Regions from separate parts of the Peribacillus sp. NPDC094092 genome, predicted to be linked through region 3. Evidence: riboswitches for the same ligand, from Rfam matches in the RefSeq annotation. Region 3 holds a riboswitch; each other region holds the start of a gene.

Region 1 (7,796 bases), on a different contig from region 3:
CTCTTCTGCTTTATCTTCATTTAGTGTATGAACCTTTCCATTTTCATCAATGCCTGGTTCAATTAGATCACTATAAACTGAGATGCTTGAAATATATGTATAATGTTTAACTTGATTAAGCAATCTGCAAGATTTCGATACAGTTCGGGGGATAAAGCCCGATGTGTCAATGACTGCATCCCATTTTCTTCCTTTCAACATTTCAAGATTCCCGTCCCGGTCTCCTCTTAACTGTTCTATTTCGGGGAAAACATAAGGATCGGTTCCACGATTAAAAAGTGTAACTTCATGCCTTTTCTCTATCGCAGCTTGTGCTAAATACCTGCCTAAAAACCGTGTACCACCCAATATTAAAATGTTCATAAGATTCCCTCCTTTTTAACGATATCCATAAATCATACGCAATACCCTTTCCTAAAATTAATAACTTGCAATTTTTCTTTGATTGTCCCTTCTCGGAAAAACTAGCAATCTCTATTCTTTTGAACTTTATTCTTTTTCGCTATAATGATATGGAAAGGAAGAAAGAAGGTGGAAACGATGCTTGAAAGACTTAAACAAAAATTCCCGAACGCCATTACCAATAAAATGGATACTGATGAAATTTCTGATTATGTTTGGTTCGAAGACTCAAGAAGTTCACTTGGCATTCCCCGTTCAGAAATCACAGCCGAAGAAATCCGTTTATTGGAACTGCTTTTTGCTCCTTCCATAAACCCAAATAACCTCAATGCACATCCAGACCCATCATGGAAAACTTTTTTATCCGAACCGAATGCACCATTGCCTTTAACGAGCTGGGAGAATGTTCGATTTCTTCATTTCAAGCTGACCCATGCTGATTTTTCCAACTCCGATTTTGAAGATGCCTTCCTCTCTTTCGTTCCATCTGACGCAACAATTGTCTGGGAAAATGAAACGGCAGGGGTCTTAATTGAGTCGGACGAGGATGAGCCCTTATCAACTAAAGCACTAATCGCCATTTCTTCCACGCTTGAAAGTGACTTTTATGTAAAGACCCGTATGTTCAACGGACGCTTCCACCCTATAAATCAAGACCTTCACCAGCACTGGACTCAAGAGAAAAAGTGTTTTGATTTGGCACAGGTGCATCTGCCCGATCGAAAGGTGGCTGATTTGGCAGACATCATCCCTCACTCATTAATAAATGATCCATCCATCAGGGATGCTAAATGGTATATCAATGAGATTCTTGGCAAGACCAAGCAGGATACTGAACTGATCAAAACGATTAAAATGTATATCGAATGTAATTCAAATGCCACCTATGCTGCCAAACAGCTTTATATACATCGGAACAGCTTACAATACCGGATCGATAAATTCTCTGAAAGAACTGGTCTGGATATTAAAAACTTCCGTCATGCCCTTACTGCCTATTTGATACTTTTACTGAATGATTAATCCCCAACACCAACAGGTAATATCACCCTTTTTTGTGCAATGTGCCCATACTTTTTCCAAACCCGATAGCTTAGACTATAGTTAATCGGTACAAGTAATCAGGAATGTAAAAGGGGGATTATTCATGGCAGAGTTAGTGTTGGATCATATATTCAAGATTTATGATAAAAAGGTGACGGCTGTTAAAGACTTCAACCTTCGTGTTGCCGATAAGGAATTCATAGTTTTCGTGGGACCTTCGGGTTGCGGCAAATCGACGACATTAAGGATGATTGCCGGACTTGAAGACATTTCCCAAGGGGATTTATATATAGACGGCAAGCGAGTCAATGATGTCCCCCCTAAAGATCGCGATATTGCGATGGTTTTCCAGAACTATGCCTTATATCCCCATATGTCCGTATATGACAATATGGCATTCGGATTAAAGCTCAGGAAAACGCCAAAAGCGGAAATCAAGCAAAGAGTCAATGAAGCGGCAAGGATTCTCGGACTGGAAGAATTGCTAAATAGGAAACCTAAAGCCCTTTCAGGTGGTCAGCGCCAGCGTGTAGCACTTGGCCGGGCAATTGTAAGGGATGCAAAAGTATTCTTGATGGATGAGCCATTATCCAATCTCGACGCAAAGCTACGGGTTCAAATGCGTGCGGAAATCGCGAAACTACATAAAAGGCTCGACACCACAACGATATATGTCACGCATGACCAAACAGAGGCAATGACCATGGCGACACGTCTTGTTGTAATGAAGGATGGTATTATCCAACAGGTCGGTTCACCAAAGGACGTTTATGAGAAACCGATAAACGTTTTCGTAGGCGGCTTTATCGGATCGCCTGCCATGAACTTCTTTACTGGAACATTAAAAGAAGGCACAATTAAAATAGGCGAACAAACATTTGAAATACCTGAATTGAAGATGAAAATGCTGCGTGATCAAGGGTATGTCGGAAAAGATATCATCCTTGGCATCCGTCCGGAGGATTTCCATAATGAAGGTGCTTACTTCACGAACTCCCCTAACACCGCATTTACAACCCAAATTGATGTAGCCGAACTGATGGGTGCGGAAATCATGCTTTACTCCACATTAGAGGGGCAGGACTTCGTCGCACGCGTCGATGCCAAGAATATCATCCAGGCAGGCGAAAACATCGAACTTGCCCTCGACATGAATAAAGTACACTTTTTTGACAAAGGAACTGAACATCGCATTTTAGTTGAAGAAGATGAACAGATGCAGGAAAACATGAAGTTATCTGCCAATTAAACGTAAAAAGACCCATTCATACTGGGTCTTGGACTGTAGATAACCTCGATGAAAATCTAGTTTGTCTACAGTCTTTTTAGGGTTTGTGCAATTTGAACGCTGATTTCCACTTTCAGGCACTCTGCGGGTTCTCCCCTGGACTAGCTTTTCCCGCAGGAGTCTCCCACCTCACGCCCCATCCTCCCTTTTTTAAAAATTTATTCAAATAAGAGGGTAATTTATTCCTGGACCAATACCACTTCATCATGTCCGCATTCAGGGCATTTCATGAGATGAGGGCATTGGCCTTTTTTAAGGGATTGAGGGTATCCGTCATTTTCTTTTAGTATGTCGATATCCATATAAGCACTGTAATCATCAGCATAGTCCATGAATTTTCCTTTATCATCAAGATCACTGCCGCATTTCGGGCAATTCACATGAATTTTTCTTAGACCGTTGCAAAGCGGGCATAAAGACATTGTTTTTCCTCCTGTTCCCGATACTTATGATTTCAGTATTTGTTGATTCCATTATTTTAACACATGGAAACACCCTCCCTAATACAAAGGGAGGGCACTTCCTTTTGATTATTTATTAACCATGTTAGCAGGATCGACCCATGCTTTGAATTCATCTTCCGTCAGGAAATCCAATTTCAACGCAGCTTCTTTCAATGTTGAGTTGTCCTTGAATGCAGTTTTGGCGATTTTGGCTGCTTTTTCATAACCGATATGCGGGTTCAATGCTGTTACCAACATTAGGGAACGCTCCACATTTTCTTTGATTTTCTCTTCATTTGCAGTGATGCCAACCGCACAATTATCGTTGAATGAATGAATGCCTTCCGTCAATAATTTTACCGTTTGCAGGAAGTTATAGATGATCACTGGCTTGAATACATTCAATTCAAAATTACCCTGGCTTGCTGCAAAGCCAATTGTAGCATCGTTCCCTACGATTTGTGTGGCAATCATGGTAAGCGCTTCACTTTGTGTTGGATTGACTTTACCTGGCATGATGGAGCTGCCTGGCTCGTTTTCTGGAATGGCTATTTCGCCGATTCCGCTTCTTGGACCACTTGCCAGCCATCTGACATCGTTTGCAATTTTCATTAAATCCGCCGCCAATGCTTTTAAAGCACCGTGTGCATAGACGATTTCGTTATGGCTTGTCAATGCATGGAACTTATTATCAGATGTGACAAAAGGATATCCTGTATCAGCTGCTATTTGCTTGGCGGAAAGTCCCGGGAATTCTTTTTTTGTATTGATTCCGGTTCCTACAGCCGTTCCGCCTAGTGCAAGGTTCAATAATTTTTGGCTGCTTTCCTCAATCATCGCTAGGTCTTTGTCGAGCATCGCTTTCCAACCGGAAATTTCTTGTCCCAATGTTAATGGTGTAGCATCTTGAAGATGTGTCCGGCCGATTTTCACCACATCCCAAAATTCTTTTTCTTTTGTATCGAATGTATCACGAAGAGTTTTAATGGCAGGAACCAATTTTTCAGCGACTTCCATAAAGGCAGCAATATGCATCGCTGTCGGGAAAGTATCATTGGAGCTCTGTGCCTTGTTAACATCATCATTCGGATGAAGGGTTTCCGATTCACCATTTTCTTTTAACCATTCATTTCCTTTGTTAGCTACCACTTCATTCACGTTCATATTACTTTGCGTGCCGCTTCCCGTTTGCCAAACTACCAGCGGGAAATGTTCATCTAGCGTACCTTCAAGGATTTCTCCGCAAATCTTGACGATGGCATTCTTTTTAACCTCCGAAAGATCACCAAGATCATAGTTCACCTTTGCCGCAGCTTGTTTAACGTATGCAAATGCACGAACTAATTCAATCGGCATTTTTTCGTTACCGATTTTGAAATTGTTACGGCTTCTCTCGGTTTGTGCTCCCCAATATTTATCGGCAGGAACTTTCACTTCACCCATCGTATCTCTTTCGATTCTGTATTCCATGTGTTCTCCTCCTATGTTTGCACTATTCATTGAAGACCCATTTGCATATGAAATGAATAATGTCGTATTATTCTTTCTCTCCATACATTGTACAAACTTTATTATTTTAAAGCAAAAATATCCGCTGACCTTTCACTTTTCCTAAAAAATTCATGACGTTTCGTGTCTATATGAAGAATCGGATTTTCTTTTTTTTGACACTAAAGTGTTGACGCACTAGGCTCCAATTGACCTGGTCATGAACATCCAAGCATAATCCATCCAAAATGTTCTTGACAGTATTTTGTATATATAGTAAATTCAAAAGAAATTGAATAATCTAAACTCTTATCGAGAGAGGTAGAGGGAATGGCCCGATGACACCTCAGCAACCTTCATTTGTTTCAAACCAATGAAAAGGTGCTAATTCCACAAGTTTGTGAACTTGGAAGATAAGAAGAATGACTCGTCCTCACTTAATCAAAGTCTTCTTCTTAAAGAAGACTTTTTTTTATTTTATTTAACTCAAAGGAGCAGTGAAAACCATGTACAAAACTGAAACATATCTTGCTCAATTAGGAAATCGCAGCGAAACGGCGACAGGAACAGTCAATCCGCCGGTATACTTTTCTACAGCTTTTCGCCATGAAGGAATTGGCCAATCGACGGGATTCGACTATACAAGGACAGGTAATCCCACACGCCAATTATTGGAGCGTTCCATCGCCGATCTTGAAAAAGGCGACCAAGGTTATGCCTGCAGTTCAGGAATGGCCGCCATTTCCACTATCCTTGCCCTTTTTAAATCAGGTGATGCATGGATTGTCAGCGAAGATCTTTATGGCGGTACATATCGTCTGTTAGAACAAGGTTTTAAAAAATGGGGATTGCAGTGTGACTATGTAGACACTTGTTGTTTGGAGGATATCGAAAAAGCCATCACTCCTCAAACGAAAGCCATCTTTATCGAAACTCCCACTAACCCTCTTATGCAGCAAACGGACATTGGCGCTGTTGCCGCATTGGCCAAACAATATAATTTATTGTTGATCGTTGATAATACTTTTTACACGCCTCTTATTCAACAACCCATCCTGCTTGGAGCGGATATCGTGATTCACAGTGCAACCAAGTATCTCGGTGGTCATAATGATGTGCTCGCCGGACTGATCGTTGCTAGCGGCGCTGAATTATGTGATGCACTTGCCTTCCATCATAATGGTACCGGAGCTGTCTTGAGCCCCTTTGATTCTTGGCTGTTGATGCGAGGAATGAAAACATTGGCATTGCGGATGGAGCGTCATGAAAAGAATGCCAAAATACTTGTAGATTACTTGTCGGAACATGATTGTGTCACGGACGTATTGTATCCCGGCAGAGGCGGCATGATTTCATTCCGTATCATTGATGAATCGGCAGTCAACCCATTTTTACAATCACTCTCATTAATTTCGTTTGCAGAAAGCCTTGGAGGGGTTGAAAGCTTCATCACCTATCCTGCTACACAAACGCATGCCGATATACCGCTTGAAGTCAGAACGGCAAATGGAGTTTGTAATCGCCTGCTCCGCTTCTCTGTTGGCATCGAGGACAGCGATGATTTGATCCAGGACTTACAGCAAGCATTCGCATATGTAAAAAGGGAGGCACTACGATGACAGATCATGATTTTAGTTTTGAAACCAAATTACTTCATAATCAACATAAATTCGATACGGCAACGGGAGGTGTGAGCGTTCCCATTCAGCACGCATCCACTTTCCATCAAACCGATATCGATCAATTCGGCAAATATGATTACAGCAGAAGCGGGAACCCAACTCGTGAGGCGCTGGAAGATATCATTGCCGAACTTGAGGAAGGCACACACGGATTTGCCTTTTCTTCAGGTATGGCTGCCATTTCAACAGCTTTCCTGCTGTTGTCTGCCGGAGACCATATCGTCATTTCCGAAGATGTGTACGGCGGAACGTTCAGGATGGTCACTAGTGTATTGACGCGTTTCAATATTGAGCATACCTTCGTTGACATGACGGACCTAGAAAGCGTCAAAGCGGCCGTTCAGCCAAATACAAGGGCCATATACATCGAGACGCCTTCAAATCCGTTACTTAAAGTGACCGATATTCAAGCCGTATGTGATATTGCAAAAAAAGCAGGTGCCTTAAGTTTTGTTGATAACACATTCCTGACGCCGGCATTACAAAAACCACTGAACCTTGGTGCCGACATTGTCCTTCATAGCGCGACTAAGTTTTTATCCGGACATAGTGATGTGGTCGCTGGGCTTGCAGTAGTGAAGGATCCGGAATTGGCAGCAAGACTGGGTTCCCTCCAAAACTCATTTGGGGCGGTTCTTGGTGTCCAGGACGCCTGGCTAGTAATGAGAGGTTTGAAAACCTTGTCAGTTAGAATGGAGCACTCCCAAAAAGGTGCAGAAAAGATCGCAGCCTACTTAAAGGAGCAGCCCTTGGTGAAAAAAGTGTATTATCCCGGCCTTTCCGATCATCCCCAGCACGCCATCCAGAAAGGCCAGTCACTTGGAGCGGGGGCGGTCCTATCATTTGAATTGGAAAGTGAGGAAGTCTTCCGTTCTTTCGTGAACACTGTCGAGCTCCCAGTTTTTGCCGTAAGCCTTGGAGCGGTCGAATCCATACTATCCTACCCGGCCAAAATGTCCCATGCTGCCATGCCTGATGATGAAAGGGAAAAGCGAGGCATCACGAACAGCTTGCTCCGCCTTTCTGTCGGACTTGAAAATCCGGACGATATCATCAAGGACTTCGATGCGGCCCTCGTAAAAATTGCCAAAGGGGAAGCAATTGCTGCAAAATGATTTCAGGATGGGTGCCTCATAATTTATAGGCACCCTTTTTCTTAGCACCATAATTAACTCTTTTTCAACCCAGTCATAAAAAAGACCATCGATTTCCCGATGGCCTGACTCTCATTTCTTCATATTATATTTATCCAGGAAGCGATCCACCCGTCCGCCTTTTTCAGCAAACTTCTGCTTTCCTGTATAATAAGGGTGCGTATCCGAGCTGATTTCCACTTTTAATAATGGATATGTTTGGCCGTCTTCCCAAACGATCGTTTCATTGGACGTCTTCGTGGAGCCTGTCAAAAATTTATACCCACTGTTGGTATCCATGAATACCACTTGTTGA
Region 2 (7,796 bases), on a different contig from region 3:
TTACGACGGTCTGGTATACGCCGAGGCAGTCGGACCTGCCGCATTCATAACGAAAGCCCGAGTCCAGTTACTTCGTGATTTAGGCCCTGCGCTAAGTGCCCAAAGTGCATTTCAGTTTACGCTTGGACTTGAAACGCTGCATGTAAGGATGAGAGAGCATCTATCAAACACCAAGTCCGTCATTCAATATTTAAAAAACCATCCTGCCGTTACTTGGGTTTCACATCCTGGTGATGAGGATCATCCCGATAAAGCCCTTGCGGATAAGTATTTGCCTAAGGGAGCTGGGTCTGTCGTGACGTTTGGAATACAAGGTAATCGCGAAGCTGGGGCAAAACTTATCAATTCGGTGGAATTATGGTCCCATGTGGCGAATGTCGGGGATGCGAAGAGCTTGATCATCCACCCAGCCAGTACGACCCATCAACAATTGAGTGAGGCGGGTCTTGCGAAAGCGGGTGTGAGTGCCGATCAAGTCCGTTTATCCATTGGGATTGAAAATGTAGACGACTTAATAGAAGATTTGGAGCAGGCAATTGAAAAAGCGACGAATATCGTCTCCTTGACTTCCGAAACGCTTTAGGCAAAGTTCCTGTTCATTCATGAACTAGAAATAATATACATTGCGCTCCTTTTTTATCTATGATAAAATTTCTCCATACTAAAGAACTTAATGATGTACAAATATTCTATATATTAGCTCTTATCAAGAGAGGTGGAGGGATGTGCCCGATGAAACCCGGCAACCGACAAGGAGATTCCTTGGAAAGGTGCCAATTCACACAAAGTTTAATTACTTTGGAAGATGAGAGAAAGGCCTGTTTCTTCACCTGCCTTTCTGCTCATGCAGAAAGGTTTTTTCTGTTTTAATGGGGAAAACATGTGCATGATATGAGGAACAGACTAATAATGTAGAGAAATCGACTAAGTTCATAGGTTTTATTGGATAAAAGAGGTGAGGATTAATGATTACATTGACGAAAGTCAGTAAGCTGTTTCGAACAGGAAAAGGAAACAGTGAGACGATCAAGGCTGTAAATAATGTGAATGTTGAAATAAATAAAGGTGAGATTTTCGGTATCATCGGTTACAGTGGAGCGGGGAAAAGTACGTTGATCAGAATGCTCAATGGATTGGAAACTCCTACAGAGGGATCCGTTGTCGTGGCTGAGAAGGAAATTTCTAAAATTAAAGGGGCTCAGCTCCGTAAAGCCCGTCAAGAAATCAGCATGATTTTCCAACATTTCAATCTATTATGGTCAAGGACCGTCCAGGAAAATATTTCTTTTCCATTGGAAATTGCAGGAGTTTCTAAAAATGAACGGACCAAGCGTGTGAACGAATTGATCAAGTTAGTCGGACTGGAAGGCAGGGAAAAGGCCTATCCTTCACAATTAAGCGGAGGGCAAAAGCAAAGGGTGGGCATAGCCAGGGCTCTGGCAAATAACCCTAAAGTGCTGCTGTGTGATGAAGCGACATCTGCCTTGGATCCTCAGACTACCGATTCCATACTCGAATTGCTTGTTGACATCAATCAGCGCCTGGGATTGACGATCGTCTTGATAACACATGAAATGCATGTAATACGTAAAATCTGCCATCGCGTGGCCGTGATGGAAAACGGGCAAGTTGTTGAACAGGGTCCTGTCCTGGATGTTTTCAAGAATCCTAAAGAACAAATGACGAAGCGTTTCGTGCAACAGGTAACGGAACCAGAAGAAACGAAAGAAACGATGGATCATTTGCTCGAACGTTTTCCAGCAGGCAAAGTGATTCAATTGACCTTTGTGGGTGATCATGCAGAAAGCCCGTTGATCACGAAGCTTGTACGTAACTTCGAATTGGATGTCAATATCGTTCAAGGTAAGATATCCCAAACAAGAAGCGGTTCATATGGAACATTGTTTATCCATCTTGATGGCACAGAGGATGAAATGCTCCGCGCAATCGAATTCATTAAAGCACAGCAAGTAGGCGTGGAGGTGATTACTCATGCTTGAAGAATTATTGCCGAATGTTGACTGGGAAGACATTATTGAAGCAACGAAAGAAACGCTTTACATGACAAGCGTCTCTGTAGTGGCAACCTTTTTTATAGGCATAATATTAGGATTAATCCTGTTCCTGACAGGGAAGGGTAATATGTGGGAAAACCGGGTAATCAACGGGGTCATGAGTGCGATCGTTAATATATTCCGTTCCATTCCATTTCTAATTTTGATCGTGCTGCTCATTCCTTTCACTAAGGCACTTGTCGGTTCCATGATCGGGGAGAACGCTGCATTGCCGGCACTTATTATCGGTGCTGCCCCATTTTATGCGCGTATGGTTGAAATCGGCCTTCGTGAAATCGATAAAGGTGTAATTGAAGCAGCTAAATCGATGGGGGCAAAAACGAGCACGATCATTTGGAAGGTCCTTCTTCCAGAATCGATGCCTGCCCTTATTTCCGGGATTACGGTAACATCGATTGCATTGGTTGGATATACCGCAATGGCCGGGGTCATCGGCGCAGGCGGACTTGGTAATCTAGCCTATTTGGACGGCTATCAAAGAAATCAAAATGACGTTACGCTTGTAGCGACTATCGTTATTCTAATTATCGTCTTCATAATTCAAATTATTGGAGATGTGATTACATCTAAATTGGACAAAAGATAAAAGGAGATGAATAGGATGAAAAAGTTTTTAGGATTTGCATTAATTTTAGTGTTATCTATCGCTTTGGCTGCTTGTGGAAGTGAAAAGGATAAAAGCGGCGGCGATACGGAAAAAGAATCGAAGAAATTAGTTGTAGGGGCATCCAATGTTCCGCATGCTGAAATCCTTGAGGAAGCTAAGCCGCTTCTTAAAGAAAAAGGAATCGAATTGGAAATCGAAACATTCCAGGACTATGTTTTACCGAATAAGGCGTTGAATGATAAGGAATTGGATGCTAACTATTTTCAGCACATTCCATATTTAGAGGGGCAAATCAAAGAAAATGGATATGACTTCGTCAATGCTGGCGGAATTCATATCGAGCCGATTGCTCTATATTCACAAAAATATAAAAGCATTGATAAACTTCCGGAAGGCGCAACAATTATTATGAGCAGCTCTGTTGCTGACCACGGACGTGCGTTATCTCTATTAGAAAAAAATGGTCTGATTACATTAAAAGAAGGCATCGATAAAACGACAGCTACAACGAAAGACATTGTTGAAAATAAGAAAAACCTTAAATTCGATGCTGATTATGAAGCGGCATTACTTCCAAAAATCTATGAAAGCGGCGAAGGAGATGCTGTTTTAATCAACTCTAACTATGCAATCGACGCTGGCTTGAATCCATTGAAAGATTCAATTGCGATTGAAGATTCCGAATCACCTTATGTGAATGTCATCGCTGTAAACAAAGGCGATGAAAATAAAGAAGAAATCAAAGCGCTTGTAGAAGTATTGCATTCTAAAAAAATTCAAGATTTCATCCTTAATGAATACGATGGTGCGGTTGTACCAGCGGATAAATAATCCAAGTATGGCGGCCTGATTTTAATTCAGGCCGTTTTTTATGTTTAATCCATGAAAATGAAGGGTATAGAGTTAATGAAGGCATTAAAATGATACAGAAATTTGAAAGGATGGTTCACTATCAATACTCTAGATTTACATGTAACAAGCGAAATGGAAAAGGCGATGCAGTCTTCACATGGGATTGGCTACAGTGAGTACAGTAGAAACCTAGACCTCCGAATCGAGGTCGAGAAAGAACGGGATAGGGAACATGTAAAGTGCAATAAAATGGTCCAGGACCTACAACGCAAAATTCACGGATAAGCATATAAAAGAATTCTTTAAAAGATCGGTCTGTAGAGGTAAAATGGAAAGTGGTCCATAAATAAGGGGTTCCTTATTGGATGAACTTACATATGCCTGACAGTCCGATTTTTTTTCTTTTAAAGCGGAACGTTCATACCTTGCAATTGAATTTTTTGAACATATATTAATAAGGACGAAGATTCGCTGAATAATAAGATAATTTTAACAAAAGCTAAAATAAGTATGAATATGCAGTAAACGGGCTATATCTGTTAGTATTGTAAGAATAGGACGGGTTTTAAACATGGCGGAAGTAGAAACCCCTATCTATTTAGTTGATTCCAAATTGGATTTGTTATAAAATTGGAATGAGAATAAAGTGAGAATGCTTTTACGGAAATTACAGTAAAGAAAGTAATCTTTACTTTCTGGTAATAAAATTGGAATTAGTTCACGGAGGTATTATTATGTCAGCTTCTACATTAACGGTTAAAGATCTTCACGTATCAATTGAAGGTAAAGAGATTTTAAAAGGGGTAAACCTTGAAGTCAAAGGTGGAGAAATCCATGCGATCATGGGACCAAATGGAACTGGTAAATCCACTTTATCATCAGCAATCATGGGTCACCCTAAATATGAGGTCACTAGCGGAAGCATCACATTCGATGGCGAAGATGTATTGGAAATGGAAGTAGACGAGCGCGCTCGTGTCGGACTATTCCTAGCTATGCAATATCCAAGTGAAATCAGCGGTGTTACGAATGCTGACTTCTTGCGTTCTGCCATTAATGCACGCCGTGAAGAAGGCGATGAGATTTCACTGATGAAATTCATCCGTCAAATGGACAAAAATATGGAGTTCCTTGAAATGGATGAAGATATGGCGCAACGCTATTTGAATGAAGGATTCTCAGGCGGGGAGAAAAAACGCAACGAGATTCTTCAATTAATGATGATCCAACCTAAAATTGCAATCTTGGATGAGATTGATTCAGGTCTAGATATCGATGCGCTTAAAGTCGTTTCAAAAGGAATCAACGAAATGCGCGGAGAAGACTTTGGATGCTTGATCATCACCCACTACCAACGTCTATTAAATTACATCACTCCTGATTTTGTACATGTTATGATGCAAGGACGTGTCGTTAAATCAGGCGGTCCAGAACTTGCTGCCCGCTTGGAAGCGGAAGGTTATGACTGGATTAAACAAGAATTGGGCATTGAAGACGAAACTGTTGGCGAAGAAGCGTAAGTAGGAGGATTTGCAATGACTACAGAAACGAAATTACCGTTTGAACAAGAGGATATAAGCTCCTATTCAACTAAAAATAATGATCCAGCTTGGTTATCCGAGCTTCGGATTCAAGCGTTTTCTGAATTAGAAAAGCTCCCGATGCCAAAGCCGGATAAAACGAAAATCGATAAATGGAATTTTACTTCTTTCCAGACTCATACGGTTGAAAGTGAAGCTTTTGCCTCTTTAGAGGAGCTTCCGGAAGAAATTAAATCCATCGTCGAAGAAAATGAAAACTTATACATTCAACGCAATAATACGCCGGCACATATCAATCTGTCAGCAAACGTGAAAGAACAAGGCGTCATTTTTACGGATATTTTAACAGCGGCTCGCGACCATGCAGAGCTCGTGCAAAAATATTTCATGAAAGACGGCGTTAAGATAGATGAACATCGTTTAACGGCACTTCATGCTGCATTAGTTAATGGAGGAGCATTCCTTTATGTTCCGAAAAATGTAGAAATCAAAGAGCCGATCCAATCGGTATTCCTTTTGGATAATCCAGATACTACACTTTTCAACCATGTCTTGATCGTAGCGGAAGACAATAGCTCCGTCACTTATGTAGAGAATTACTTCTCAAGCGTTGACTCTAACGAAGGGGTTGCCAACATCGTAACCGAGGTATTTGCTAATGCGAATGCCAAAGTGGAGTACGGAGCGGTCGATACCCTTTCTAAAGGCTTCACGACATACGTTAACCGCCGTGGAGTGGCAGGGCGTGACGCTCGTATCGAGTGGGCGCTAGGCCTGATGAACGATGGAAATACGATTTCAGATAATACAACATATCTAATGGGCGATGGTTCTCACGGCGATACTAAAACCGTTGTAGTCGGTCGCGGGGAACAAAAACAAAACTTTACGACAGCGATCATTCATTATGGCAAACGCTCTGAGGGCTATATCCTTAAGCACGGTGTCATGAAAGACGCCGCATCCTCCATTTTTAATGGAATTGGGAAAATAGAGCATGGCGCTACAAAGTCAAATGCGGAACAAGAATCACGCGTTTTGATGTTAAGTGAAAAAGCGCGCGGAGACGCCAATCCAATCCTCTTGATTGATGAAGATGATGTAACGGCTGGCCATGCTGCCTCCGTCGGTCGTGTCGACCCGCTTCAACTGTATTATTTAATGAGCCGTGGTATTTCTAGGAAAGAGGCAGAAAGACTTGTCATTCACGGATTCTTGGCCCCTGTTGTTAACCAGCTTCCAATTGAGGGAGTTAAAAAACAATTAGTAGCGGTCATTGAAAGGAAAGTACAGTAATGAACCCATACGAAATTCGTAAGCTTTTTCCGATATTAGATCAAGAAGTCAATGGTCAGCCATTAGTTTATTTAGATAGTGCTGCAACCTCTCAAAAACCGGCTGCAGTGATTGAAGCGATTGAGCAATATTACCGCGGATACAACTCGAATGTCCACCGCGGAGTGCATACACTTGGAACAAAAGCTACGGATGCGTATGAAGGTGCACGTGAAAAGGTACGTAAATTCATTAATGCTTCTTCTACAGAAGAAATCATCTTTACAAGAGGCACGACGACTTCTTTAAATACTGTAGCAAGAAGTTACGGTGGTGCAAATATTAAAGAGGGTGACGAAATCGTCATCTCCTACATGGAGCATCACAGTAATATCATTCCGTGGCAGCAGCTTGCCAAAGAAAAAGGCGCTGTACTGAAGTATATTCCGCTTCAAGAGGATTGCACGATTTCCCTTGATGATGTCAGGGCAACGATTACGGACGCAACGAAAATCGTTTCCATCATGCAGGTTTCGAATGTACTTGGTGTCATCAATCCTGTGAAGGAAATTGCGAAAATTGCCCATGAACACGGTGCCGTAATGGTAGTCGACGGGGCGCAAAGCACGCCGCACCTAAAAGTGGATGTCCGTGATCTGGATTGTGATTTCTTTGCCTTCTCAGGCCATAAAATGGTCGGTCCGACAGGTATAGGCGTGTTATATGGCAAAAAGGAACTTCTTGAAAAAATGGAGCCGATTGAATTCGGCGGAGAGATGATCGATTTTGTAGGTTTGCATGAGTCTACATGGAAAGAACTCCCGTGGAAATTCGAAGGCGGTACCCCAATCATTGCCGGCGCCATAGGCCTTGGTGCTGCGATCGATTTCTTGGAAGAAATCGGCTTGGATAATATTGAACGGCATGAACATAAGCTCGCAGCTTATGCAATGGAAAAAATGTCAGCAGTCGAAGGGCTGACCATATTCGGTCCTAAAGATGCAGAAAAGCGTGCGGGTGTAATAACCTTTAATATTAATGACGTACATCCACATGATGTCGCTACCGTTCTTGATGCAGATGGAATTGCTGTCCGTGCCGGCCATCATTGCGCACAGCCATTAATGAAATGGCTTGACGTATCCTCGACGGCAAGAGCAAGCTTCTATCTATATAACACGGAAGAAGATATTGATAAGCTCGTATCCGGGCTTGTTAAAACGAAGGAGTATTTCAGTAATGTCTTTTGATAACCTAGATACACTTTACCGACAAGTCATTATGGATCACTATAAGAAACCGCGTAATAAGGGCATGCTAGAGGATGGCAGCATGACAATCGATATGAATAATCCAACTTGCGGCGATCGGATTCGTTTAACGATGAAGATTGAAGATGGCAAGGTCAGCGATGTTAAATTCGATGGTGATGGTTGTTCGATATCC
Region 3 (7,796 bases):
ATTCTCAAGGAACTTTATCGGCATGGTTGGTGCCTTCAGCTTATTCTTCAACTCTCCCGTTTTTGCCGAATAAATATATAGATCTTCTTCCACTTTGTCCCCATCGCCGTGTCCTCCGATCCATATTTCATCCTTTTCTTCCCTTAATAATGTGCCTGTGCTGGAACTATGTATGGGAAATTCAAAATCGACCTTTTTCGTTTCAAGATTTATCACCGAACATTTGGTATCTCCAAAATTAATTACATATAAACGATTCGCTTGCTTTCCTTGAAGAACGGTCAGCGGGCTTTTACCAACCTTGACAATATCCTGTTTCTCCCCATCTTTATTTAAAAAGTAAATGGAGTGATTCGATTGGTTGACCGCCACGATGCTCTTTCCATCACGTAACAACTGCATATTAACGATCCCTTTGCCGATATCCCAACTGTTTATCAGTTTTCCTGCTGATAAAGAGTACACTTGGACTTTCTCCATCTCTTTTCCATAAAGCAGGATCGTATCTTTATCTGCCAGGAGCAGGGCTCCGGTAAATGGTTCTGAAATATCCCATTTTGCAAATGGATGATAATTTTCATTTATGAAAGTCAGTGAGGTATCCTTGATATTGACCGTCGCCAGGAAAGATTCACTTTTATTGATTTTTGTAAATGCATTACCGCTGTTGCACCCAGTAAGCAGTACGATGGCAAGAAAAAGCCCAATGCCCCACTTCATATTCTAAGCTCCTTATTCATTAAATATCTATTTTTAAAAGATTTTAACAATGATTTGTGAAAAAAGTATGAAGCCGAAAAGAATATTTGCTAACAAGCATCCGTAACATAATCGGTAATCATAATCTTTCCAATTCAGTGATATAGGCCATGACGATCGCATTTTTCATTTCTTCCGAAAGCGAAGATTCCATCACCCTTTTAATAGATAGGTAAAATTTCTCCAATACTGGTTTTCGGGCACGGGGATGGGCATTTTCATCCAAAAGCTCACGGCGGATGAGTTCTTGCATCACTTCCCTTCCACCTCCATCGGTCACCTTACGATTGTTCCATATGCTTAAATAAGCCACGAGTAATTCTTCTTGCCTGACATTTTCTTTCATAGTATCCCTTCCATCCATTACTAATTTATACATATTAATGTTCAAGATTGTAAAGACTATCTTAATAATACGATTACGCTTTTTAAAATTCAAAAAAAGGAGTGAGTACAATGTCTCAAGTATACCGCTGTCCGAATTGCCGGACAAATAAATCTCGCTTCAATCTCATTCAGCAAGTAGCAACCCCCATTAAAAAGGATCCGCAGTCAGGTGAAATTATTGAACAATATTCGAACGATTCCCTTCAGCCATTCCATCTAGCATATAATGGTCCTGAAGTTAGGGTTCAATGTGCTGCTTGCGGGTTAATAGAAGACGAAAAGACATTTGCCGCCTTTGGAATGCAACAATAAAAATGGTCAGACCCTTAAATGGGTCTGACCATTTTTTCAATCTTTTCCTACTGACATTTTAGCCCGGTCTATGGCGATTGGAATGGCTTTACCATCCTCATATCCTTCATCCAATAATGCATTGGCGATTTCTATAGCCTTTTCCCTTACATCTTTATCTAGATTCTTCATCGAGTTTGGGTAATCGTTATTATTCCATGGCACTAATACCGCCTCCTTGATAAAAAAGTCTCCTTTTTATGTTTCCCTTCTTTAATGGGCGGTAAACTTTTATCGGGAAGCCCTCAATTCCAAAGCTTTCAACTGACCGATCAACATTTCCTTATCCAACTTTTCCCCGATCACGACGATATTCAATGGCATTTTCATCATTTCATTCATATACATCGGCATACCGTATGAGTATTGGAATAAATGGGGGTATTGTGAATGTGTAAAAGAAATGTATCCTTTCATCCGATAGACCGTTTCCGGCAGACCCCTAAGCCATTCTTCAAAGTCGGTTTGTGCCACGGCACCTTCAAATGTATGAACGACTGCAGTTAATTGCAAATGGTCATGTACATCAAGCTTTTGATGACCATTATGCCGTTTTCTTTGCATCTGCTGCAATGATGCCAAGGATACGGCTGCATACTCCGTCAATAAACATACAGCATCGGGATTCAGCGCCTGTATCGTATATATCAGCTGTGCGGCCTCCATCTCACTTACTAAATCCGCTTTATTCATTAAAATGAAATCGGCATGGTGGATTTGCTCGGCAAGCAACTGTCGAAGCTGCGGAGACAGTTCCTCCCGATCGCGCCACCTTAATAAATCGACGACAGTGATAATCCCTTTATACTCCAGCCTTCTGGCGAAAATCGGCGACATGATGCCATCCAATACTTCAACTGGATGAGCTGCGCCCGTCGTTTCAATATAAACCGCATCCAGTTCATTTTCCGTTAGCAATTCATGAAGCTGAACCTCCAGTTTATCTTGGATTGTGCAGCAAATGCACCCGTCAAACAGCTCCTTAAGAGGCACTCCATCACCTATGAGTCCGCTGTCAACCGATACACTGCCGAGCTCATTTAAAAGCACGGCCACTTTTCTACCCGCTTCACTTTCCTGCTTTAAAATATTTCGAAGAAGCGTCGTTTTCCCGCTGCCGAGAAAGCCGCCCAATATGTATACTTCGGTTGTTTTCATTCTTATCTGCTCCTATGATCCGGTTAAATTCGATTCCGTTAAATTTTATCATACTTATCTTACTAAAGCACTTGCCGGATCGACATAAAAAAACCAGCCTTTAAGCTGGTTTCAGACATAGACAAAATTGAAGAAAAGCGAGGCCCACTGCAGTTTTTTATTAAAAACGTCCAGTCGATTTCAGAAATCCGCTCCCTTTACGCCGGATGTCTGACAAGCCTCATCAAAGCAAGCGCCTGCGGGGTTCGGCTAGCCAGTTTATTCGGCAGGAGTGTCGCAAATTTCTTCAATCCATTAAGGATAATCTGGTCTTGTTTTTTTAAAACATGGCACGGGATGAGATCATTCCGACTTCCCTTTTGTCGACAAATTGAGTCCAGCCGTAAGCTGTTTTTCAACAATGATTCATGCTTGAACTTCGTCTTTTTCGTAAATCGGCACCCATCCAGCCGCTGTAACGAAAATACGGACAGCAACAGTTTTCCTGTCTTCTGCAAGCGTGAAATAATGTCTTGTTGATTCTGGTACACTAATTAGATCTCCTGGATTAAGGCGCACATCAAACCACTGTTTATCTTTGCCCTCAATGGCAAAAATACTCGTTCCGCCTGCTATGAATCGCACTTCATCATCTTCATGGTGATGTTCCTGCTTAAAGTTTTCAAGCATTTGATCCAAGTTCGGATTGGCATCGGATAAGGTGATGATATCATGCGCTTTGTAGCCTCTTCTTTCGGAGATTTCCGCTATCTCTGATTGGAATGCTACGAGGATTTCCTCCTTTTCTGCATCTGTCAGATCGTATTTTTCGACAAGATGGGCCGGTAATTTGGAAATGTCCCATTGCTCATAAATAACCCCTTGTGTTTCTAAAAATCCTTTTACCTGTTCTTCGTTTTCAATAACCTCGTTTGTTTCATGTAATCTGATCGTCGCCATCATTCATTCCTCCTCTATGAGTGTTTATCTTACAGAACCTGCAAACGCCTTTTGTTGATTAAGCAACAGTTGATATTGAAATAAAAACTCACACGCTTCGAGTATTCTCTTTGCTTCCAGTCCGCTTCTACCCCAAACCGTAATGCCATGATTGCGGATCAGCACGGCGCCAGAGTCTTCTTCTACATGTGGCTTGAACTTCTCGGATAACAGCGGAATGTCAGCATGATTATATATGATTGGAATCCGAAGTTCCGAATCTTCCTCCCACCGACCAGTCGCTTTAATGATTTCATGATTACGAAAGGAAACTTGGCCTTCATCTCCGTACAATTCGGATATCACATTATTTTCGACTGTATGGACATGGAGTACACAGTTCGCATTGGTTTTCCGGTAAATGATTGTATGAAGTAAAGTTTCGGCCGATGGCTTTAGGTTCGTTTCTTCTACTGGTTTTCCTTTTAAATCCACCAGTAAAAAATCCGAATCCGATTGCTTCCTTTTATCCTTACCGCTTGCCGTAATATAAAAGAAAGGGCTTTTGGGCTCCCGAATGGATAAGTTCCCGCTAGTTCCCATAAACCAATCCCTTTCGGCCAGTTCAGCTTTAATTTCTGCCAGATCCTGCCATTGTTTAGTATGATTGTTCATGCTTTAACACCTCCTGCTGCTTTAAAATGTCTATTACATCAAAAAATGTTTCAAATCCTTGATGTGGAATTCCTTCCCTAACGCATTTTTCAAGCAGTATGTCACGGGCTATGACAAAATCGGCTTGTTTTGCTGCTTCAAAATCCGTTACTGAATCTCCAATAACGAATTTAAACTCTCCCTCACCCGCAATTTCCCTCATAATGGATGGCTTGCAGCAACCGCAATCATTCGTACATTGATCATCACAAACATGTGGCCATTCAATATAGATCTTTTCCTTATCAAAAAATGCATGGTTACAATAAACGGACTCAATTGGCAAGATATCATTTAAAAGCGGTGCAATAAAAAAATCCATGCCCCCGCTTACAATATATAAAGGGATGTTGGCTTGTTTCGTATACTCAACGAATTCAAAAAACCCTGGGCGAATGCCTGCCGTCTTTCTTACATATTGGATGATGTCATCCTTCAAGCCGCTATCAAGCAGGGAAAACATATCCCCTACTCCTGAAGATATACTGATTTTTTGCTGAAGGACACCGTCTTTCAACGCTTCCCATTCCGGAGGGGCAAATCTCTTCATGATGGAAATGATATTATCCGTGTTGGTGACTGTTCCGTCAAAATCACAAAAGATGATCGGTTTCATTATTTCTTATAGGCCTCCCCATAACACAAGAGCTTTTTTTAGTGTTTCTTCCTCAGCCGCTGCTTCAGTTAGGTCCTTTCCTGCTAGAACGGCGTCCACAGCAGAACGGAAAGCCTTGGCCCCGCCCTCTGCTCCATCAGGGTGCCCGTGAATTCCACCTCCGGCATTTATCACACTATCGATCCCAAAATCCTTGATTAGGTCCGGAACCATGCCTGGATGAATGCCAGCAGAAGGAACAGGGAAAGCTTTTTTCCAAGAAAGTTCATCTTTTGTCAGAGCTTCAGCAATCGCCAAGGTCTCCTTTTTTTCAAGTGCGACATTTCCATAAGGTGATGGGAACAAGGATAAATCCGCACCTGATAACCTTACTAATTTACCAAGCAATAATGAATAGCCGATCCCATAAAATGCTGAAGATGCCAATGCCCCGCTATATGCGGGGTGCGCCATGATCGGCAGCTTGATACGATCATGCTCACTCAAGGCCTGCAATACATCCAGACCATATGTATGAACGTTGAACAATAAAGCATCTGCCCCTGCTTCAGCCGCCTGCTCTGCCTTATCCAATAATTCAAATGTTTTCCCTGATAGATTGACAGCATATAAAGTTCGGTGGCCAGTGGTTTCATGGACTTCATTCAATATTCTTTTTCCCGTTTTTATTCTATCGAAAAATGGAGTCAGTTCCTGGTCGAAGAGGATCTCATCATCTTTAACTAGGTCAACACCTCCTAATGCTTGCTGCCTCAGTTGCTCATTATGGAATGTTAGGTCTCTTCCTAAAACACCTTTAAAGATGCTCATCACGAGGGGCCGGTCAAAAACGCCAACCTTTTCCCTTATGCCCCCAATGCCAAATTGCGGCCCTGGAAAGGCTTTTTGAATATCACCGATAAAATCCAAGTCGATAAGTTTGATTTCTCCGTCCAATGAAAGTTTTCCGAAAACCGTCGTGAGGATCGCAGGTAAATCATTGGAGAAATTCCCTGCCGGATAGGCAATTTTAATAAGCGCACGGTATACTTTACGATTAAAGTAGCTGTTTGCCCTCTCCTCTTCAGATAGCGGTGTCACCGATACGACGCGTCCCTTATGTTTCTCCAGTTGTTTCTGGACCAAATGGGGCAGGTCCGTCCATGTCCCGACAGTCAATCCTAAGGCAATGCTCTCTGCTTTTTTCTCATGATTTCCATTAAAGTCATGAATTAAATAAGTAGCGACTATCTCGCTCATTTGATCACTCCTATATCACGTTGGTAAACTCTCGATGTCATTGACCTGAAAAATGGTCTCAAAATGGCAAAAGCCCCTTCATAAAGAAGAGGCTTAAAAAAGCCATCTTCTTATCTCCCAGCCATTGGCTGCAAGAATTAGCACCGTGCCTTGTGGATTTCAAGAAAATCCGGCGAAGAATTCCGCCCCATTTTACAATGGAATTACGGTCGGTTGCTGGGCTTCATAGGGCTAGTCCCTCCACCTGCTCAAAATAAGAAAACGCTGATATATAAATTTGATCCTAGTATCGAAAGATTAAGAATTTATTTTGTATTCTGACAGGTAATCCCTACTTTGTCAATAAGTTTTAACTATTTAAGGGTGAATTAATGGAATATCCCATTGTCTTTAAAATAATTCTAATGTACTTATCCGTTTCACAGCCTCTTTCAGCCTTTCTTCCGAAGTCAGCAGCCCTGCCCTGACGTACCCTTCGCCAAATTCACCAAATCCATTCCCTGCGGCAACAGCAACGTGGGCATGCGTTAATAAATAATCTGCAAAACTCTCGGACGTAAAACCTTCAGGTACCTTGAGCCAGGCAAAAAACGAAGCCGAAGGAGCCTTGACATCCCAGCCGATTGCCCTCAATCCCTCAATGAAAACATTCCTTCGTCCCTCGTACATCTGCACTAACTGTTCTACACAGCTCTGCGAGTCAAGTAAAGCGCTTGCCGCAGCTTCTTGTATCGCCGGGAATAGACTCACATAAAGATGGTCTTGTAATAGTTCAAGAGCTTCTATTACACTCTTATTCCCCACTGCAAAACCGACTCTCCACCCCGCCATATTATATGTTTTCGATAGTGTGTATATTTCTATTCCTACATCCTTCGCTCCCTCCGCCTGGAGAAAGCTTATCGGTTTTTTACCGTCAAATCCAATCGCCCCATATGCGAAATCGTGGACCACACAAATGGAATGCTCTTTTGCGAAGGAGACGGTTTCATCAAAGAAACTTTCAGTTGCAGAAGCACCTGTTGGATTATTCGGATAGTTCAAGAACATCATTTTGGCTTTATCAAGCACTTCTTTATGTATGTCATTGTATTTCGGAAGGAAATCATTTTCTTCTGTCAGAGGCATGAGTTCGGGCTTAGCCTGGGCTAAAACAACACCGGAAAGATAATCCGGATAGCCGGGATCTGGAACAAGGATCGTATCACCCGGATTCAATAAACACTGCGGCAGTTCAACAAGGCCTGCCTTCCCCCCGAAGAGAATCGCCACTTCACTTTTCGGATCCAGCTTTACACCGTATTCACGTTCATAAAAGACGGCGGCGGCATCTTTTAAATATTGATGACCCCGGAATGGCGAATATTTATGATTAATCGTTTTTTCAGCGGCAGACTGCAAACTTTTAACGATATGTTCTGGCGTCGGCTGATCAGGGTTTCCCTGGCCTAAATTAATGACATCATGACCTTGCTCCGTGATCGCATTGACTTTTGCGACTAGTGAAGCAAAAAACTGCTTGGGCAGGTCCTTAAGCTGGCCGGATTTTTCGAATTGCACCATTTATACACCTTCTCTGAAATTTCTTGAAATTCTAGTCACAAATGATATATGTTTATCCTAGTCTTGTAAAGCATTTTTTACATATGGGGGG
Region 4 (7,796 bases), on a different contig from region 3:
AAGGAATACGATATCGTCATTGAACAGTTCCGTCCAGGTGTCATGGAACGCCTAGGGCTGGGTTATGAGGCATTAAAATCGATCAATCCGAAGCTGATTTACTGTTCCATCACGGGCTTCGGCCAGACAGGTCCCTATAAAGACCGACCGGGACATGATATCAATTATATTTCGATTGCAGGCTTATCAGGCTATTCCGGTACGAAAAAGGATGGCCCGGCAAAAAACGGAACCCAAATAGCAGATCTTGCCGGGGGATCATTGCATGCTGTCATCGGTATATTATCTGCCGTCATTCACAGGGAAAGAACGGGCTTCGGCCAAGCCATCGACATCAGCATGACCGACTGCAGTTTTGCGTTGAATGCCATATCCGCACCCCTGAATTTACAAGGGGGCCTCGAGCTCGAACCTGAAAAACTGATGTTGAATGGCGGATCCTTTTATGATTTTTATGAAACGAAGGATGGACGTTATTTTTCGGTAGGAAGCCTTGAGCCCCCTTTTCGAAAAGCATTATGTGAAGCGATCGGTGCACCTGAATTGTATGAACTGAGCATGAAAAGCGATGAAGAAAGCGGAAACAGGTTTAAAACGGCCGTCCGGCTGGCTTTCCTTGAACGGGATTTCCATGAATGGCAGGAAATATTCGCTGATTTCGAAGCCTGCGCAGAACCCGTGCTGACCTTCACGGAAGCGGCCGGACACCCCCAATTGAAGGAGAGGGGTATGATCGTCGAGGTACCGGACGGAAAAGGAAATGCCCAGAAGCAAATCGCCTGCCCGATCAAAACATCGGTTTTCACCCCTGAATATAAACATGCAGGTGTGAGCCCGGGACAAAACAATGCAGAAATCCTTCACACCCCAAATCGCTAAATGAAGATGTAAAGGCTATCACTTTTCCGATTTTTTTTGGAAGGAGGCAGCCTGTTTTTTTTGAATCATGCTGGAGTCATAAAAAACTGGAAACAGCCCCAAATGAAGCAGAAGGGGAACAATAGCACTTGTGGAAAGCAACAAAGTGGCACTGTGAAAATTTTCTAGTTATAACGATTGTGGACAGGGTATCAGAGTAGCATCCTGTTAAGAAATTCTGGTAAGGTGGGTTGCTTAAAATGTTTGGTCTCTCTGATATCGTTAAATTTCTATTTTCCTTTTTTTTGATCATGCCAATCGTTACGCTGATACATTTGAGCGGGCATATTTTCTTTGTCACGATCTTTGGCGGATCAGAAAAGAAAATCTTGATCGGTTGTGGCAATAAACTTTTTGCATTTCGTAACATAGAGGTGAGGAAATATTATTTTTGGAATGGGACTTGCGAATTCAAGGGATTGAAACATGATAATCGATTGACGAATACGCTGATATATTTAGGTGGGGCTATCTTTAATTTAATCAGCATGCTGATCATCTATAGTTTAGTCTATCAGAATATATTGGACAGCTCGGTGATCTGGTATCAATTCATCTATTTTTCTTTCTATGTCATGTTTTTCTCCTTGTTTCCGATGTATTTCTCGGACGGGTCGCCCAGTGATGGGAAGGCCGCGGAATTGGCCTTGAGAAACAAGCTGGAAGATAGGGTGACGGATGATATACTTGTGAAGAAAATGGATGAGGATGATGATAACTGCAAGTGAAAAGGGGACGTGCTGGTGACCGTTCTTTTTTGTTTGCCTTCGGCTTTAGGATGAATGTCTTTGACGCTTTTTATAAACCTAATCGGCACGGTTATTTGGATGCCGATTAGGTTGTTCGAATGGATCATTCCCATACTTCTTTTGCTATATCAACGACGAATTTCAGCTTTTCCCATTGCTGTTCTTCGGTCAGCTTGTTGCCGTGATGGGTGGAGGCGAAGCCGCATTGCGGGCTTAAGCATAACTGTTCAAGAGGAACGAAGTGCGAGGCTTCTTTAATGCGTGCCTTGACAGCCTCCTTGTCTTCGATTTCTCCATTTTTTGAGGTGACGACACCCAGTACGACCCGTGCACCGCCATTTGGAATGTATTCCAATGGTTTGAAATCCCCTGAGCGTTGATCATCATATTCCAAGAAAAATCCATCCACTTTTTCTTTTGCCAATAAAGTTGGGGCGATACGGGCATAGCTTCCTTCAAACGCCCAAGTCGACTGGTAGTTACCACGACATAGGTGTGTAGTGACGACAAGGTCTTCTGGCTTGCCTTCCAATGCTCCATTAATTACGCGAAGTGCAAGATCGATTAACTGCTCCCTCGAATATTTTCCATCTTTGAATTGGAAATCTGGAGCTGAAAGTCTGGCAATATATACATCATCCAATTGAAGATAACGCACACCTGCTTCATAAAAAGCCTTCAAAGCATGCTGATACGCTTTGATGATATCATTTGCATAGTCTTCAATATCAGGGTAGATGTCTTCATTATGAATGCCTACAGCAAATAATTGATTCGGACTGGGAATGGTTTGCTTAGCAACGGCGCGTCCGTTCACGATTTTGTTCAATTCAATGAAATCACGAATGAAGGGATGTTCAGGATTGAATGAAACCTTCCCGGTATTGCGAACGTTATATCTCTCTGTTTCCACACCATCGAATGTGAGTCCTTTTTCCGTCACATATCCCTCGATGCCATGTAAATGTTCGAGGAAGTCAAAGTGCCACCATGTTCGTCTGAACTCACCATCCGTCACGGCCTCCAATCCAACTTCAATTTGTTTTTCGACAATCCGATTGATTTCTTCGGTTTCAACTTCACGAAGCCGCTCTGCTGAAATGGTACCTTCCTTAAATTGCTTTCTGGCAATATGTAAACGTTCAGGCCTTAATAAACTTCCAACGTGATCGGCCCTGAAAGGTGCTTTCGTTAAAGTGATTGACATGTTGCATTCCCTTCTTTCCTTTTAAAAATAAGAATGTTTTCGCATACTTTGTTGCTATTTACCAAGTAGTGAGGTGTGGTTGATTTCCCCTCCAGATGCTCGCTTTCCGCGGGGCGGGCGGTGGGCCTCCTCGGCGTAAACGCCTGTGGGGTCTCACCTGCCCCGCTGCTCCCGCAGGAGTCTCGCACTTCCGCTCCAATCAACCTTAAATCGTTTCATTTTAAAAACAACAATCTTTACGAAAAGAGCCAAAAATAAAAAACCTCTTCTTAAAAATAAGAAGAGGTGTTGGCAGCAAAGCGATATACTCTTCTTATCTTCAAGCTTTTACACTCCTGGAATTAGCACAGTACATGATCAGTCTGTTGCTGAGGCATCAAAGGGCCAGTCCCTCCGCCTCTCTGGATAAGAGTTGTCTATTAAATTAATTATGACTATACAGGTAGTTTTTATAAAGGTCAAGGGCTGAAGGTGGAAGATTTTGAATATACCGATTATTGAGTTGTGTTACTTCATCAGGGAACCCGGCATATGCTATAACCGGAGATTCATATGAGCGGCAGGAGGGGAATGCAAGGATGAGTACATTCAGTCCATTCAAAAATGGCTTACCGATAACGGTAACGGAAGCCATGATAGAGCAAATCTTAAGAACGAAATCATATGGTCAGGATATTAAAGTCGAGATTACGCCAAAGCATATAGTGCTTTCCGGAACGATGGAAGTGAAAAAAATGATGTTCAAGAAAAACGTAGCCTTCCGGATTACATTTAAACCGGTTCATGTGGAAAGAAGGACGATTTTATTTGAATTAGTGGAAATGGAACCAATTGACAGGAATTTTATCAACCAAAGGATATTTAACAGACCGCCATTTTTTGAATTTGAAAAAAGAACGATCAAAATGAATGTTAATGCTTGGAACATCGTGAGAAAAATTCCCGTTGGCACTATTAAATCGTATGAACTCGTCGAAGGTGCATTGAAAATGAAACTTACTTTATGAACGAGTTTACATACACCCAGGTATGATCGTGCTATGGTGTAAAAAAATGTGTTTGATAAATCAAGCTCTTTAAAATATACTAAATGACTTGAAGTTTTGGGTTTTTCTGGAAATGAGGAGGATAATGATGGATCAGAAAATTTTGCCTGCTTCAGCAAGCATGAAGGATTTCGAAAGATTTTTAGAAAGTTCCTATGAAATAGGTGTGTTTCTTGATTTGCATATATCACAATTGAAAAACGTAAGTATGATGGCAAAGCAGCATAATAAGAAAATGATTTATCATGTCGATTTGATCCATGGCATAAGAAGTGATGAGTACGCGACAGAATTCATTTGTCAGGAATATAATCCATATGGGCTGATTTCGACTAAATCAAGCGTTATATTGAAGGCGAAGCAAAAGGGGGTCATTGCCATCCAGCGAATCTTTTTAATAGATTCACATGCGCTTGAGAAAAGTTATAAGCTGGTGCAGAAAACCAAGCCGGATTATATTGAAGTATTGCCGGGCGCCATGCCATGGATGATAAAAGAAGTGAAGGAACGATTGCAGACACCGATTTTTGCAGGCGGCCTCATACGTACTCCGGATGAAGTCCTGAACGCCCTTGATGCTGGTGCGTCGTCAATCACCACTTCCAAAACTGATTTATGGGATATCGTTTAATAGGGGGAATTGAAAAAAATTACAGAAAAATAGATGAATTTTTCACAAAATATTGACAGCGTTTTCATAAACTAGTATATTTTACGGTACAAGTTAATATATGTGACGGAGACTAGGAGATTCACAACAGATCTATTCATAATTTATTTTATGAAGATAGTTCTGCTGTGGGTCTCCTTTTATTTGTTGGCAAGTTTTACAAATTTATCAGGGGAGGGGTTTTATTCATGACTCCATTTTGGGGAGAAGTGTTAGGTACGATGATATTGGTTTTATTTGGAGCAGGCATTGGGGCTGGTTCATCCTTAAAGGGATCCTATGCAAAAGATGCCGGCTGGATCGTGATCACGATTGCGTGGGGATTGGCTGTTACCATGGGGGTTTTTGCAGTGGGTTCCATAAGCGGGGCGCATTTAAACCCGGCAGTCACAGTGGGGTTTGCCATTATAGGGGAATTTCCTTGGAGTGATGTGCCCGGTTACATCGTGGGCCAAATGATTGGCGCAATCCTTGGTGCAACTCTAGTATTCCTGCACTATTTGCCACATTGGAAAGCTACGGATGATCCAGGGGCGAAGCTTGGTGTGTTCGCGACATCACCTGCAATCCCGCATACATTTTCAAATCTATTAAGTGAGATGATTGGAACTTTCATCCTTATTCTTGGTTTATTATTTATAGGTGCCAATAACTTTACAGAGGGTCTAAACCCATTCGCAGTCGGGTTATTGATTGTCGTGATCGGGATGTCTCTTGGGGGAACGACAGGATACGCGATTAACCCGGCCCGCGACCTGGGGCCGCGCATCGCCCACTTTTTGCTGCCGATAGCGGGTAAAGGCCATTCCAATTGGGGGTATTCATGGATTCCGGTCGTTGGGCCGATTATGGGGGGCTCACTTGGTGCCGTTTGTTATAAAGCATTCTTTATGGGAGAAATAACAGCGGGATTTTGGTCTGTTTTGGGTGCAAGCCTGGTACTATTGATATTAGCCTATGCATTTGGTAAAAAACAGTTACATGAATTGGAAAGCAGAAATATTGCCAGTTAATTAAAAGGAGGGGCATACACATGGAGAAATACATTTTATCATTAGATCAAGGTACAACGAGTTCGCGGGCGATCTTATTTAACGAAAAGGGGGAAATCGTCCATTCCTCCCAAAAGGAATTCACGCAGCATTTCCCTAAACCAGGCTGGGTCGAGCATAACGCCAATGAGATTTGGGGATCGATCCTGGCGGTCATTGCCGGTGTATTATCTGAATCCGGTGTGAAGCCAGAACAAATTGCCGGGATCGGGATCACCAATCAGCGTGAAACGGCAGTCGTTTGGGATAAGGAAACAGGTACCCCTGTCTATAATGCGATTGTATGGCAGTCCAGGCAAACAAGTGAAATCTGTGAGGATTTGAAGGAAAAGGGATTTAATGATCTATTCCGGAATAAAACTGGATTGTTGATAGATGCTTATTTTTCCGGAACGAAAGTGAAATGGATCCTCGATAATGTGGAAGGGGCCCGGCAAAAAGCGGATGAAGGCAAGCTGTTATTCGGCACCATCGACACTTGGCTGATCTGGAAGCTATCAGGAGGCAAGGCTCATGTAACGGACTATTCCAATGCATCCCGGACATTGATGTACAATATCCATGAGCTGAAATGGGATGAAGAACTGCTCGAGATATTGACTGTACCAAAGTCGATGCTGCCGGAAGTGAGGCCTTCCTCTGAAGAATATGCACGTACGATCGAATATCATTTCTTCGGCCAATCGATTCCGATTGCCGGGGCAGCCGGTGATCAGCAGGCCGCATTATTCGGCCAAGCCTGCTTTAATGAAGGAATGGCTAAAAATACGTATGGAACAGGCTGTTTCATGCTCATGAATACAGGAGCAAAGGCTGTCAGTTCCGAACACGGACTATTGACGACACTTGCCTGGGGACTGAACGGGAAGGTCGAATATGCACTGGAAGGCAGCATATTCGTAGCGGGCTCCGCCATCCAATGGCTGCGCGATGGACTGCGGATGCTTCATGATGCAAAGGACAGCGAAGCCTATGCAAAACGGGTGGAAAGTACGGATGGAGTATACGTGGTACCGGCTTTTGTAGGACTTGGAACCCCATATTGGGACAGCGAAGTGCGGGGAGCCGTTTTTGGTTTGACGCGCGGCACATCCAAAGAACATTTCATTCGTGCCACACTTGAATCACTGGCATATCAAACGAAGGATGTCCTTGATGCAATGGAGGCGGATTCAGGAATCGAGCTCCAAACATTAAGAGTGGATGGCGGGGCAGTCAAGAATGACTTCCTGATGCAATTCCAAAGCGACTTATTACGGGTGCCCGTCGAGAGGCCGACCATAAACGAAACGACAGCATTAGGTGCTGCATACCTAGCTGGCCTTGCTGTCGGGTATTGGAAGGATCAAGAAGAAATCTCCCGGCAATGGGCGGTAGACAAAACCTTTAAACACTCCATGGAAGAGCAAGATAGTGAAAAATTATATGAAGGCTGGAAAAAAGCTGTACATGCCGCTATGGCATTTAAATAAAAAACAACGCGTATTCTTTCTCAAACGAGCTGGAGTATGCTATAATGAAATCAAGTTAATAACTCGGCCGGAGAACAGGAGAGACCATGAATGCATTATCGTTAATTCGATAATGTCATTTATGGTCTCTTTTTTTGTTTTTAATGGCAGATTAGGGATAAGGATATTAATATCTATATAAATTATGCGAACGAATGAACCAATTGAATATAATGACCGAACTCACGAGTAAACCGTGTGAACTCACGAGTTAATGTATAGAATTCAAGAAAAAAATAGAATGCAATACTTAAAGGAGGAGTCAGGCATGAGGTTTTCAAACATATATCGGGAAGAAACGATCGAACTTTTGAAAAAAGAGAAATATGATGTGGTTGTCATTGGCGGGGGAATTACGGGTGCAGGGATTGCCTTGGATGCAACGACCCGTGGAATGAAAGTGGCTTTGGTTGAAATGCAGGACTTTGCAGCAGGTACTTCTAGCCGCTCGACAAAACTTGTTCATGGCGGATTGCGGTATTTGAAGCAATTTGAAATAAAAATGGTTGCCGAGGTTGGTAAAGAGCGGGAAATCGTTTATGAAAATGGACCGCATGTTACCACGCCGGAATGGATGCTGTTACCGATGCACAAAGGTGGCACCTTCGGGAAATTCAGTACTTCCATTGGCCTTCGGGTATAT

Evidence for each region. A riboswitch is a leader RNA that binds a small molecule or an ion and turns the genes downstream of it on or off. The one in region 3 is predicted to bind S-adenosylmethionine.
Region 1: another riboswitch for S-adenosylmethionine. It lies ahead of ACQKNS_RS07270 (methionine biosynthesis PLP-dependent protein); the one in region 3 lies ahead of mtnW (2,3-diketo-5-methylthiopentyl-1-phosphate enolase).
Region 2: another riboswitch for S-adenosylmethionine. It lies ahead of ACQKNS_RS16450 (methionine ABC transporter ATP-binding protein); the one in region 3 lies ahead of mtnW (2,3-diketo-5-methylthiopentyl-1-phosphate enolase).
Region 4: another riboswitch for S-adenosylmethionine. It lies ahead of ACQKNS_RS15750 (5-methyltetrahydropteroyltriglutamate--homocysteine S-methyltransferase); the one in region 3 lies ahead of mtnW (2,3-diketo-5-methylthiopentyl-1-phosphate enolase).

Annotation. Positions count from the first base shown of each region.
Region 1 is NZ_JBNNUC010000001.1:1,505,760-1,513,555, forward strand. It holds gene ACQKNS_RS07245 (NAD-dependent dehydratase) at 1-363, opposite strand, end outside; gene ACQKNS_RS07250 (PucR family transcriptional regulator) at 541-1,425, shown strand; gene ACQKNS_RS07255 (ABC transporter ATP-binding protein) at 1,550-2,695, shown strand; gene ACQKNS_RS07260 (hypothetical protein) at 2,914-3,156, opposite strand; gene fumC (class II fumarate hydratase) at 3,265-4,647, opposite strand; SAM riboswitch class I at 4,972-5,085, shown strand; gene ACQKNS_RS07270 (methionine biosynthesis PLP-dependent protein) at 5,172-6,284, shown strand; gene metC (cystathionine beta-lyase) at 6,281-7,462, shown strand; gene ACQKNS_RS07280 (type B 50S ribosomal protein L31) at 7,574-7,796, opposite strand, start outside.
Region 2 is NZ_JBNNUC010000003.1:151,280-159,075, reverse strand. It holds gene ACQKNS_RS16455 (O-acetylhomoserine aminocarboxypropyltransferase/cysteine synthase family protein) at 1-583, shown strand, start outside; SAM riboswitch class I at 701-812, shown strand; gene ACQKNS_RS16450 (methionine ABC transporter ATP-binding protein) at 966-2,000, shown strand; gene ACQKNS_RS16445 (methionine ABC transporter permease) at 1,993-2,661, shown strand; gene ACQKNS_RS16440 (MetQ/NlpA family ABC transporter substrate-binding protein) at 2,677-3,513, shown strand; gene sufC (Fe-S cluster assembly ATPase SufC) at 4,269-5,054, shown strand; gene sufD (Fe-S cluster assembly protein SufD) at 5,070-6,371, shown strand; gene ACQKNS_RS16425 (cysteine desulfurase) at 6,371-7,600, shown strand; gene sufU (Fe-S cluster assembly sulfur transfer protein SufU) at 7,590-7,796, shown strand, end outside.
Region 3 is NZ_JBNNUC010000004.1:393,368-401,163, forward strand. It holds gene ACQKNS_RS20265 (YncE family protein) at 1-720, opposite strand, end outside; gene ACQKNS_RS20270 (hypothetical protein) at 839-1,105, opposite strand; gene ACQKNS_RS20275 (DNA alkylation repair protein) at 1,216-1,458, shown strand; gene ACQKNS_RS20280 (hypothetical protein) at 1,495-1,662, opposite strand; gene ACQKNS_RS20285 (CobW family GTP-binding protein) at 1,729-2,655, opposite strand; gene ACQKNS_RS20290 (cupin domain-containing protein) at 3,061-3,594, opposite strand; gene ACQKNS_RS20295 (methylthioribulose 1-phosphate dehydratase) at 3,619-4,248, opposite strand; gene ACQKNS_RS20300 (2-hydroxy-3-keto-5-methylthiopentenyl-1-phosphate phosphatase) at 4,232-4,903, opposite strand; gene mtnW (2,3-diketo-5-methylthiopentyl-1-phosphate enolase) at 4,910-6,142, opposite strand; SAM riboswitch class I at 6,250-6,402, opposite strand; gene ACQKNS_RS20310 (pyridoxal phosphate-dependent aminotransferase) at 6,533-7,705, opposite strand.
Region 4 is NZ_JBNNUC010000003.1:19,587-27,382, reverse strand. It holds gene ACQKNS_RS15760 (CaiB/BaiF CoA transferase family protein) at 1-879, shown strand, start outside; gene ACQKNS_RS15755 (hypothetical protein) at 1,119-1,646, shown strand; gene ACQKNS_RS15750 (5-methyltetrahydropteroyltriglutamate--homocysteine S-methyltransferase) at 1,771-2,874, opposite strand; SAM riboswitch class I at 3,185-3,286, opposite strand; gene ACQKNS_RS15745 (hypothetical protein) at 3,453-3,881, shown strand; gene ACQKNS_RS15740 (glycerol-3-phosphate responsive antiterminator) at 4,009-4,551, shown strand; gene ACQKNS_RS15735 (MIP/aquaporin family protein) at 4,779-5,603, shown strand; gene glpK (glycerol kinase GlpK) at 5,624-7,114, shown strand; gene ACQKNS_RS15725 (glycerol-3-phosphate dehydrogenase/oxidase) at 7,422-7,796, shown strand, end outside.